2 linked regions of the Actinocatenispora thailandica genome follow. The protein of the gene in region 2 interacts with the protein of the main gene of each other region in a pairwise test. Links are inferred from orthologs where the notes say so. Each region holds a gene or a part of one and is shown on either strand. Other genes may lie near its edges.

Region 1 (5,741 bases), 1.4 Mb from region 2 along the record:
CACGGCGGCGCCGGCAGCGATGAACGCACCCCGCATGACCAACGCGATCACGATCCCGATCAGCAGCACCTTCTGCTGCAACCGACGGGGCACCGCGAACCGGGACATGATGATCATGAAGATGAACAGGTTGTCCACCGAGAGGCTGTACTCGGTGATCCACCCGGTGAAGAACTCGGTCGCCGGATCGGCACCGGCGAGCAGAAACAGCCCGAGACCGAACAGGCCGGCCAACCCGACGTAGAACACGACCCACAGGGCGCATTCACGCAACGAAGGCACATGCGGGCGCCGGCCGACGATTGCCAGATCCGCCACCAGGATCGCAAGCAGCCCCACGATCGTTGCTGCCCAGACCCAGTCATGCACCACCACGGTGTGGCCCCTCCGGTAGAAACGACGATCTACCGGAGGTCTCTTCCACCGTGGCGCGTCGTGCGGCCACAGCCACCGGTCCCGGGGCGCCACGGCCGCAGCCGCAGCGCGCCGTGTTGACGGAACCGGCGCGTCGGGAGTACTCCCCTCCTTACGTCCATTCTCACCCCGGCACCCCGCCGCCGCGAGCCGGGGTGACCCAGTTCGCAACACCTTTTTTGCCCGGACGGCCCGCCGACCCCGAGGCATCCACGGCGCCCCCGCTCGGCATACTGGCCGGCATGGTGCTGGAGGTAGGGCTGATCGACGTCACCACGGGCAGCGAGGACGACTTCGCCACCGCGTACCGCACGGCGCGCGAGCTGTTGACCGACACGCCCGGCTGCCGGTCGGTGCGGATGACCCGCGGAGTGGAGAGCCCGTCCCGGTTCGTGCTGCTCGTCGAGTGGGACTCGGTCGAGGCGCACGAGAAGAACTTCCGCGCCAGCGACCGGTTCGCCCGGTGGCGCGGCCTGATCGGGCCCTACTTCGCACAGCCGCCCCGAGTGGAGCACTTCACCGACCTGGCCTGACCGGCCCCGGGCAGCCACCGCCGGATCGGTCCGCGCGCCGGCGGGCGCACGATCAGGTCGGGCTCATCCGGAACATCGAGCCGACGTCGAACAGGGTGTCGATCCGCTCGCTGAGGCCGGCACGCTCGTCGCCCCAGACCCGCATCAGCACGTCGCCGTCGGAGGCCCGCGCCATCACCACGACCAGCCGAGCCACACCACCCAGGATCGGATGCGTGTACCACGAGCCGGTGGCGTCGTCGGTGTCCTGCAACGCCTGCTCGGCCGCCGACCACTCGGCCGGGTCGAAGCCGCTGCCCGCGTACATGGTGAGCAGCTCCAGCAACGGCCGGACGTTACCGGCCGGTAGCCGGCCGCCGCCGAGCAGCATCATGTCCTCGGCGTCCGGGGGCACTGGCGAACCGGTGTGGCGCCCGACGGTCATCAGCGGTCCACCTCACTTCACGCCGGCGGCGTCCATACCGCGCAGCTCCTTCTTCAACTCCGCTATCTCATCACGGATTCGCGCCGCGAGCTCGAACTGCAACTCCCGGGCCGCCGCGAGCATCTGGTCGTTGAGCTGCTGGATCAGGTCGGCCAGCTCGGCGCGGGCCATCCCGGCGCCGGTCGGCTCGGCCGAACCGGCCCGGGACCGGTTGCGGCTGCGCGCCTCCGGCACCGGCGCCTTGCCCCGCGACTGCTGCCGGCCACCGCCGCCGACCAACGACTCGGCGTCGTCGGCGGCGCGGTAGATGTCGTCGAGGATGTCGCCGATCTTCTTCCGCAGCGGCTGCGGGTCGATGCCGTGCTCGGCGTTGTACGCGACCTGCTTCTCCCGCCGCCGGTCGGTCTCCTCCAGCGCGTGCCGCATCGACGGGGTGATCGCGTCCGCGTACATGATGACCTGGCCGGAGACGTTCCGGGCGGCACGGCCGATGGTCTGGATCAGGCTGGTGCCCGAGCGCAGGAACCCCTCCTTGTCCGCGTCCAGGATCGCCACCAGCGACACCTCCGGCAGGTCGAGCCCCTCCCGCAGCAGGTTGATGCCGACCAGCACGTCGTACTCGCCCTGGCGCAGCTCGCGCAGCAGCTCCACCCGGCGCAGGGTGTCCACCTCCGAATGCAGGTAGCGCACCCGGATGTTGTGCTCCAGCAGGTAGTCGGTGAGGTCCTCGGCCATCTTCTTGGTCAGCGTGGTGACCAGCACCCGCTCGTCTCGCTCGGTGCGCTCGTTGATCTGCGCCATCAGGTCGTCGATCTGCCCCTTGGTGGGCAGCACCACCACCTGCGGGTCGACCAGGCCGGTCGGGCGGATCACCTGCTCGACGAACTCGCCGCCGGAACGCTCCAGCTCCCACGGGCCCGGGGTGGCCGACATGTACACCGTCTGGCCGACCCGTTCGGAGAACTCGTCGAACCGCAGCGGCCGGTTGTCGGCGGCCGACGGCAGCCGGAACCCGTGCTCGATCAGGGTGCGCTTGCGCGACGCGTCGCCCTCGTACATCCCACCGATCTGCGGAACGGTGTTGTGCGACTCGTCGATGATGGTCAGGAAGTCGTCCGGGAAGTAGTCGAGCAGGGTGTGCGGCGGGGTGCCCGGGGCCCGGCCGTCGAAGTGCATCGAGTAGTTCTCGATGCCGGAGCAGAAGCCCACCTGGCGCATCATCTCGATGTCGTACTGGGTGCGCATCCGCAGCCGCTGCGACTCCAGCAGCTTGCCCTGCCGGTCCAACTCGGCCAGCCGCTCACCCAACTCCGTCTCGATGTCGCGGATGGCCCGCTCCATCCGCTCCGGACCGGCCACGTAGTGGCTGGCCGGGAAGATCATCAGATCGTCCGCCTCCCGGATGACCTCACCGGTCAGCGGATGCAGGTAGTACATCTTCTCGACCTCGTCGCCGAAGAACTCGATCCGCACCGCGAGCTCCTCGTACGCCGGGATGATCTCCAGGGTGTCCCCGCGGACCCGGAACGTGCCGCGGGCGAACGCCACGTCGTTGCGGGTGTACTGGTCGTCGACCAGGCGGCGCAGCAGCGCGTCCCGGTCGTACTCGGTGCCGACGGTCAACCGCACCGCCCGCTCGATGTACTCCTGCGGGGTGCCCAGGCCGTAGATCGCCGAGACCGTCGCGACCACCACGGTGTCCGAACGGGTCAGCAGGTTCATCGTCGCGGCGTGCCGCAGCCGGTCGACCTCCTCGTTGATCGAGGAATCCTTCTCGATGTAGGTGTCGGTCTGCGGGATGTACGCCTCGGGCTGGTAGTAGTCGTAGTAGCTGACGAAGTAACCGACCGCGTTGTTCGGCAGCAGCTCGCCCAGCTCCTTCGCCAGCTGCGCGCAGAGCGTCTTGTTCGGCGCGAGCACCAGGGTCGGCCGCTGCAGCCGCTCGATCAGCCAGGCGGCCGTGGCGCTCTTGCCGGTGCCGGTGGCGCCGAGCAGCACCGTGTGCCGCTCCCCCGACTTGATCCGCCGCTCCAGGCCGTCGATCGCGGCGGGCTGGTCGCCAGCGGGCTGGTAGTCGCTGATCACCTGGAAGGCGCCCTCGCGACGGGGGATCTCACGCGTCATGGGTCCCAGGCTACGACGGGCCACCGACAGTTCGCGGCGCCCGACGCGAGCCGGCCGACCGGCCTGGTCGGCTGGGCCGAAACCGGCACGAATCTCGCCGTTCGGCCACTCGGCCGGAACGGGTTGTGTGGTCCACCCCACCGGTCTACCGTTCGTGGCAGCAGGCCGCTTGCGGCACCGACCGGAGAAGACGAGCGAGGCCGATCCACTCACGGTCTCGTACCGCATCTCCGGCGCGGGGGTTGCAGCCCCGGCCACGGCCGGTGAGGCGCGCCCGAGGCAGGTCGGGGGTTGAGTCCGACCGCCCACCGCAAGCGACCTGCCCGGCGAGGCTCCGGTCGCGAGGCCGGGGCCTCGCCGCGCGAGCACCCCCCGGCGCCCACCGCGAACGCGCCGTCCGGCCCGAGTCAGAGCCAGCCGTTGTCGCGGGCGATCCGGGCCGCCTCGGTCCGGTTGCGGGCACCGGTCTTGCCGATCGCGCTGGACAGGTAGTTGCGCACGGTGCCGCCGGACAGCGCCAGCACCGTGGCGATCTCGGCCACCGAGGCGCCGTCGGCACCGGCGGCGAGCACGTCGCGTTCGCGTTCGGTCAGCGGGCTCGGCCCGGCACCGAGAGAGGCGACCGCGAGCGCCGGGTCCAGCACCACCTCGCCGGCGGCGACCCGGCGGATCGCGGCGGCCAGCTCGGCCGGTGGGGAGTCCTTGACCACGAACCCGCGGGCCCCGGCGTCCATCGCCCGGCGCAGGTAGCCGGGCCGGCCGAAGGTGGTCAGGATCAGCGCCCGTACCTCCGGTACCGCGGCGCGCAGCTGCTCGGTCGCCTCGATCCCGGACAGGCCCGGCATCTCGATGTCCAGCAGCGCCACGTCGGGCCGGTGCTCGCGGGCCGCGGCGACCGCGGCCTCGCCGTCGGCCGCCTCGGCCACCACCGTCAGGTCCGGTTCCAGGCCCAGCAGGGCCGACAGCGCGCCGCGTACCAGGTGCTGATCCTCGGCCAGCAGGATCCGGATCATGCGGCTCCGGCGGCGGCCGGGACCCGGTCACCCGGCGCCGCGGCGGGCAGCTCGGCGCGCAGCCGGTACCAGCCGTCGACCCGTTCGGTGCGCACCACGCCGCCGAGCGCGGTGACCCGCTCGCGCAGCCCGGTCAGCCCGTTGCCGTACGGGGAGGTGGCGTCACCGCGCCCGTCGTCGGCGACCTCGACCACGACCGGGTCGGCGGAGCGGACCACGATCCGGACGGTACCGGCGCGGGAGTGCCGGACCACGTTCGTCACACCCTCCCGGACCACCCAGCCCGCCACGTCGGCGAGCCGGCCGGGCACCTCGGCGGCCTCCGGAGCCGACAGCACGCAGCCGATGCCGGCCGCCGCGAGCAGTGCCTGCGCGGTGGACAGCTCCCCGGTCAGCGAGGTGTCCCGGAAGCCCGACACGGTCGCCCGGACCTCCTCCAGCGCCTCCCGGGCGAGCCGGCCGGCCTCCGCGCTCTGCTGCCTGGCCCGCTCCGGATCGGACCCGGCCAGCCGGCCGGCCAGGTCGGACAGCAGCGCCACCGCCGCCAGCCGCTGACCGAGCACGTCGTGCAGGTCCCGGGCGATGCGCAGCCGTTCCTCGCTGACCGCCAGCCGGGCCATCTCGGCGCGGGCCCGGCGCAGCTGCACCATGGTGCGCAGCAACCAGAAGAACATCGAGGTGAACAGCGCCACCGCGGCGACCGACGCGAGGTAACCGATCAGCCCGCTGCCGCGGTCGCCGTACCCGATGGCCACCACCGTGGTCACCACCAGCGTGCCGACCTGGCTGGGGATCCACCATCGCGGCGGCAGTTGCCCGGGCAGGATGGCGACCAGGTAGTACGGGAACGCGTAGCGCCATTGCGACCCGATCGGGATCATCAGCAGCGCGCCGACCGCGACGAGTCCGACCAGTGCGTACGGCGCGGCGAGCCGGAACGGACGGCACATCCCGACGTGGATCAACCGGACGAACAGCACCACGTACGCCGCCAGTCCGACCGCGGCGAACAGCACCATCGACCGGCTCGGCCGCTCGGCGGCGACCGCGACGCAGACCGGGATCAGGTAGCCGAGCCAGCCACAGGTCAGCAGGGTCGCCACCCGGCGGCGGCGCGGCGTCCAGTCGAAGTCGTCCTGCGTCACATCTGACATGGTGCCTCACTCCCTCACCCGCCCGCGGCGCCGGACGCTGCGGACCGGTCGCCGGGCCACGGTCGCCCGGCCAGCACCG
Region 2 (5,881 bases):
CCGCTCCCGGCGACCGGTGCCGATCGCGGCGAGTTCGGTGCCGTCCGGGCCGGACACGTCGACGACACGACGGCCGGCGAGGTGCCGGGTGAAGGTACGCCGGGCCTCCTGCGACAGGTCGTCCCAGGCGGCATCCGAGATCGGGGCCAGTTCGCGATGCAGGTTGTTCATTCGCTCATTCACCTCGCAGGTCGCCGATCGCCAGCGATCCGTCCGGCGTGCCGCCGGCCGGTTCCGGCGGATCGTCCAGGAAGTCGACGGTCGGGATGTAGAACAGGCCGCCGGTCACCGCGGTGGAGAAGTCGAGGATCCGGTCGTAGTTGCCGGGCGGGTCACCGAGGAACATCCGTTGCAGCATCAGCTCGGTGACCTCCGGGTCCGCCGCGTAGCCGACGAAGTAGGTGCCGGCCTCACCGCGGGACGGCGATCCGAACGGCATGTTGGACCGGACGATCTGGCGCTGGGTGCCGTTCGCGTCCACGATGGTGTTGAGCGCGACGTGCGAGTTGGTCGGTTTGACGTCGTCGGGCATCTCCACGTCGGCGAGCTTGGTCCGGCCGATCGCCCGCTCCTGATCCTCTGTGGACAGTGCCGACCAGGCGGCCAGGTCGTGCAGGTACTTCTGCACGATCAGGTAGCTGCCGCCGGCGAAGTCCGGGTCCTCGTCGCCGACCAGCACGGCACCGGAGGCGGCCCGGCCGGTCGGGTTCTCGGTACCGTCGACGAAACCGAGCAGGTCGCGCTGCTCGAAGTAGCGGAAGCCCATCGTCTCGTCCTCGACCACGACCAGGCCGGCCAGCCGGTCGAGGATCAGCACGCCCAGCTCGTAGCACAGGTCGTAGCGGCCGGCGCGGATGTGCAGCAGCAGGTCGCCGGGGGTGGCCGGGGCGTGGTGCCGGGGACCGCGCAGCGGCCGGAACGGGTGCAGCTTCGCCGGCCGCGGCGAGCCGAACAGCCGGTCCCAGATCGCCGAGCCGACTCCCACCACGCAGCTCAGCTCGCCGTGAGCGGACCGGAAACCGACCGACCGCACCAGCCCGGACACGTCGGTGAGCACGTCGCGCACCGCCGCCTCGGACCCCGGCCGTACCGACAGCACCAGGAACAGCGCGGCCGGCGACAGCGGATCGAGGACCGGCTGCGGCTGCGTCATGTCCGGCAGGATCGCACGATCGGGTCAGCCGCCGGTAGCTGAACCGCCGAATCCGTGTCGGTGATCTGGCCCGCACCCGGGCTCGTGTACCTTGCTGTCCGGTACGCGTACCGATGCAGGATTCGGACGTTCAGCGCAGGAAGCTGGACACGGGGAGGATTCCAATGACTTCCGACCAGGACGAGAACGCGACCGAGCGGTCGACGGGCCGGCACGCGGCACCCGACGGCGCGCCGCGCGACCCGCGGATCGACATCAGCCGTGATCCGCACCCGGGCGTCCCGGACCACGCCGCGCCCGACGAGGACTGAGCACCCGGACGTGCGGGTCGGACCGAAGGTGCCCGGACCGGGCGACGGGTTCGTCCGGGTGACCGACGCGCACGAGCACAACCTGGCGCACGTGGACGTGGCGGTGCCGCGGGACGTGCTGGCGGTGTTCACCGGCGTGTCCGGTTCGGGAAAGTCGTCGCTGGCGTTCGGCACCATCTACGGCGAGGCGCAGCGACGCTACCTGGAATCGGTCGCGCCGTACGCGCGGCGGCTGATCCAGCAGGCCGGCGTGCCGCACGTCGGCGAGATCACCGGGTTGCCGCCGGCGGTGGCGCTGGAGCAGCGCCGGGCGGCCGGCTCGTCCCGGTCGTCGGTGGGCACCCTGACCACGCTGTCCAACCTGCTGCGGATGCTGTTCTCCCGGGCCGGGGACTACCCGCCGGGCATCGGGTTCATGGACTCCGACTCGTTCTCGCCGAACACGGCGGCCGGCGCCTGCCCGCGCTGCCACGGCCTCGGTACCGTGCACGAGGTCACCGAGGCGTCGCTGGTGCCGGATCCGTCGCTGTCGATCCGGGACCACGCGATCGCCGCCTGGCCCGGCGCCTGGCTGGGCAAGAACCTGCGGGACATCGTCGCCACCCTCGGGTACGACATCGACCGGCCGTGGCGCGAGCTGCCGCAGGCCGACCGGGACTGGATCCTGTTCACCGACGACCAGCCGGTCGTCACCGTGCACCCGGAACGCGAGGCGGGTCGGATCCAGCGGCCCTACCAGGGCAAGTACCAGAGCGCGAAGCGCTACGTGCTGCACACGTTCGCGGACTCGAAGTCGGCCACGATGCGCCGCCGGATGGAGCGGTTCCTGGTGTCCGGGCCGTGCCCGACCTGCCACGGCGCCCGGCTCCGGCCGGAGGCGCTCGCCGTCACGTTCGCCGGCCGTACCATCGCGCAGCTGACCGGCGAGCCGCTGGCCGAGCTGGCGGAGCTGTTGCGCCCCACCGCGGAGCACGGCTCACCGGACCATCCGGCGCAGCCGATCGCCGCCGACCTGGTGGCCCGCGTCGACGTGCTGTCGAAGATGGGGATCGGTTACCTGAGCATGGATCGGGCCACCCCGACGCTGTCGGCCGGTGAGCTGCAGCGGTTGCGGCTGGCCACCCAGCTGCGGTCCGGGCTGTTCGGCGTGGTGTACGTGCTGGACGAGCCGTCCGCGGGGCTGCATCCGGCGGACACCGAGGCGCTGCTCGCGGTGCTCGACGAGCTGCGCGCCGCGGGCAACTCGCTGTTCGTCGTCGAGCACGACCTGGACGTGGTACGCCGCGCCGACTGGGTGGTGGACGTCGGGCCCGGCCCCGGCGAGTACGGCGGGCGGATCCTCTACTCGGGGCCGGTTCCCGGCCTCGCCGACGCCACCGACTCGGTCACCCGGCGGTACCTGTTCGGCGGCGCGGGCGAGCCCCGCGCGCAGCGGCGCGACGCGTCGTCCTGGCTGTCGCTGACCGGGGTGCGCCGGCACAACCTGGCCGACCTGACGGTGTCGCTGCCGCTGGGCGTGTTCACCGCGATCACCGGGCTGTCCGGTGCCGGCAAGTCCACCCTGCTGCAGGTGCTGGCCGAGGTGGTACGGGCGCGGCTCGTCGGCGAGCCGACCGGCGAGCTGCCCGAGGCCGGCGGGCTCGACCCGATCGGCCGGCTGGTGCAGGTCGACCAGAAGCCGATCGGCCGCACGCCGCGCTCCAACCTCGCCACCTACACCGGGCTGTTCGACGTGGTACGCAAGGCGTTCGCGGACACCCCGCAGGCGCGCGAGCGCGGCTACCCGGCGGGCCGGTTCTCGTTCAACGTGCCCGGCGGCCGGTGCGAGACCTGTCAGGGCGACGGGTACGTCGCGGTCGAGCTGCTGTTCCTGCCCGGCACGTACGCGCCGTGCCCCACCTGCCACGGCGCCCGCTACACCCCCGAAACGCTGGAGATCGGCTACCGGGGCCGCACCATCGCCGAGGTACTGGACCTGTCGGTCGACGCCGCCGCCGAGTTCTTCGCCGACCTGCCGGCGGCGCAGCGCAGCCTGCGCGCGCTGCGCCAGGTGGGCCTCGGCTACCTGCGGCTCGGTCAGCCCGCCACCGAACTGTCCGGCGGTGAGGCGCAACGGATCAAGCTCGCCAGCGAGCTGCAGCGGCCGGCCCGCGGGCACACCCTCTACCTGCTGGACGAGCCGACGACGGGGCTGCACCCGGCCGACGTCGAACTGCTCGACGCCCAACTGCACGGGCTGGTCGAGGCCGGCAACACGGTCGTCGTCGTCGAGCAGGACCTCGCCACCATCGCCGGTGCCGACTGGGTGATCGACCTCGGCCCGGCCGGCGGCCACGCCGGCGGCCAGGTCGTCGCCACCGGCACCCCCGAGCAGGTCGTCACGCAGCCCGCCAGCCGCACCGCCCCCTACCTGGCCGCCCACGTGCGGTGAGCCGGCGCCGCGGCACCGCGCCCGCCGGCTCACCGCCGCGGGGCAGTCACCGTACCCAGTGGTTGCCGTGCGGGTTGACCCGCCGCCACTCCCGCTCCCAGGCCGCGAACCGAGCCCGGTCCAGCAGCCATCGCAGTACCAGCCACATCGTCCCCACGCTGGCCACGATGGCGAACAGCAGCCCCAATCCGGTACCGGCACTCGACATCGTCACCTGGGTTCCGGACGGCGGCGCCGCCACCGGCCGGCCGTGCCGATCGAGCCAGATCGGTACCCGGGCACCGCGGTGCAGCCCCGGCGTCGCCTCGACCGTCCCGGTACGGGGGTGGTGGCGGTAGCTCCAGCGGGCGCGTACCGGAACCGAGCCGGCGGCGCCGTCGGCGGCCACCCCGACCGCGTCGGGAGCCTCGGCCAGCAGTACCGCCGTGGCCGGCCGGCGTTCGGCCCGGGCCCGCGCCGCCGCCTCCGCACGGCTGCCGGCGATGTTCAGCCCGATCAGCACCGTCACCGGCACCGCGACGAGGATCAGCAGGACCGCGAGCAGGGCGCAGACCCCCTCGGCGCGGTCCGAGCCGCGTCGCAGCGGGTTGCCGGTACGCAGTCGGCAGCCCAGCCAGCGAACCGGGCCGAGGTGGGCCCGGGGCCGGCGGTGACGGGTGGCACCCATACGGCCGATGATGCGCCGCCGGTCGCGCCGGCATCCCGGTAATCGGAGCGAATCTCTCGTTCGTGGTCGCCGGTTCGGCCGGTCCCGGCACGCCTGCCTGGCCGTACCCGCCGGGCGGCCCCGGGCACCCGGCACCGGCGACGGCCGGGCGCCCCCGTACCGGCCGCGGTGGCGGTCACTGCACGCGGCCGGGGGGCGCCGCCCGCATCGGCGTGCTCATCGCCTCCACCACGGTCCGGGCGTACAGGTCGGCGCCGGCACCGGGCCGCGGATGGATCCGGTCCGGCCACAGCAGGTTCTGGTGCGCCCCGGCGGCGCCGCGCCAGTCGATCAGGTGCACGTTGGTGTGCGCGGACGCCACCCTGGTCAGGGTGTGGTTCACCGCGCCGCCCCAGGGCCGGGTCGGCAGGTAGACGTTGACCAGGTACAGCGTGCGGTCCGGGCCGAGCTGACCGATGATGCCCTCCAGCAGGTCGGCCGGGAACGGCCCGTTGGTGCCGAGGCCGAGCAGGACGACGGGCCGCAGCTCCCCACGGTGCGCCCAACCGGAGATGATCCCCGGCCCGCGCTGCATCGCCCGGCTGACCTTGGCGTCGATCTGGATGCCGGGCAGCCGGTGCCGCAGCGCCGGCGAGGCGGCGAGCATCACCGAGTCGCCGAGTGCGCTGATCTGGTCGCCGGGTGGCGGACCGGCCGGGCTGGGCGACGCCGACGGGCTGGGCGCGGCGGCGCTCGGCGCCGTGCTGGGCGCGGCGGCGCTCGGCGTCGGTTGGGCGGCGGGCGGCTGCTGGGCCGCCAGCTGCGCCGAGGCGAGCTGCTTGTCCAGCCCGCTGACCGGCGCCGCCGGTGCGTGCAGCAGCGTGACCACGGCGAACACGCACAGCGCGGCGACCGCGCCGACCGCGGTGAGCAGCCCGCCGCGGCGGGCCGAGGTGCGGCCCTGCACCGAGCGCCACGCCTCGCGCAGCGCGCCCCGGTACCCGTGGGTGAGCACCGGCCGCTCGATGAACCGGTAGGAGCCGGCGGCGAGCAGGACCGCGGCCGACACCTCGATCGCGCCGACGATCACGGTCCGTTGGCCGAAGATCTTGTCGCCGAGTACCAGCACCGGCCAGTGCCACAGGTACAGCCCGTAGGATCGCGCGCCGAGCCAGCGCACCGGCCGCCGCGCGAGCAGCCAGCCGACCGGCGTACGCCCGTGGCCGGTGCCGGCGATCAGCAGCGCGGTGGCCACCGACACGGCGAGGATGCCGCCCCGGTAGGTGGCGTCGCCGTACTGGTCGAGCAGCCAGAAGCCGAGTCCGATGCCGGCGACGCCG

What was found.
Region 1: the proteins of uvrA (region 2) and uvrB interact in binary tests that used the Escherichia coli proteins (3 or more experiments, as listed by UniProt). The link is inferred for Actinocatenispora thailandica from one-to-one orthologs.

What each region holds. Positions count from the first base shown.
Region 1 is NZ_AP023355.1:2,833,252-2,838,992, reverse strand. The notes cover bases 940-3,831. They hold uvrB (excinuclease ABC subunit UvrB), read right to left. Parts: upstream 3,496-3,831; coding sequence 1,384-3,495; downstream 940-1,383. Other genes in these bases: Athai_RS12600 (hypothetical protein), read right to left, coding at 1,000-1,371; Athai_RS12605 (antibiotic biosynthesis monooxygenase family protein), read left to right, coding at 940-947. Outside these bases: Athai_RS12610 (TerC family protein), read right to left, coding at 1-375; more of Athai_RS12605, read left to right, coding at 657-939; Athai_RS12590 (response regulator transcription factor), read right to left, coding at 3,903-4,508; Athai_RS12585 (sensor histidine kinase), read right to left, coding at 4,505-5,662. UniProt on the Escherichia coli protein: The UvrABC repair system catalyzes the recognition and processing of DNA lesions. A damage recognition complex composed of 2 UvrA and 2 UvrB subunits scans DNA for abnormalities.
Region 2 is NZ_AP023355.1:4,231,690-4,237,570, forward strand. The notes cover bases 1,153-4,184. They hold uvrA (excinuclease ABC subunit UvrA), read left to right. Parts: upstream 1,153-1,474; coding sequence 1,475-3,895; downstream 3,896-4,184. Other genes in these bases: Athai_RS18850 (Dyp-type peroxidase), read right to left, coding at 1,153-1,153; Athai_RS18855 (hypothetical protein), read left to right, coding at 1,318-1,464; Athai_RS18865 (Rv1733c family protein), read right to left, coding at 3,942-4,184. Outside these bases: Athai_RS18845 (family 1 encapsulin nanocompartment shell protein), read right to left, coding at 1-171; more of Athai_RS18850, read right to left, coding at 176-1,152; more of Athai_RS18865, read right to left, coding at 4,185-4,562; Athai_RS18870 (acyltransferase family protein), read right to left, coding at 4,738-5,881. UniProt on the Escherichia coli protein: The UvrABC repair system catalyzes the recognition and processing of DNA lesions. UvrA is an ATPase and a DNA-binding protein. A damage recognition complex composed of 2 UvrA and 2 UvrB subunits scans DNA for abnormalities.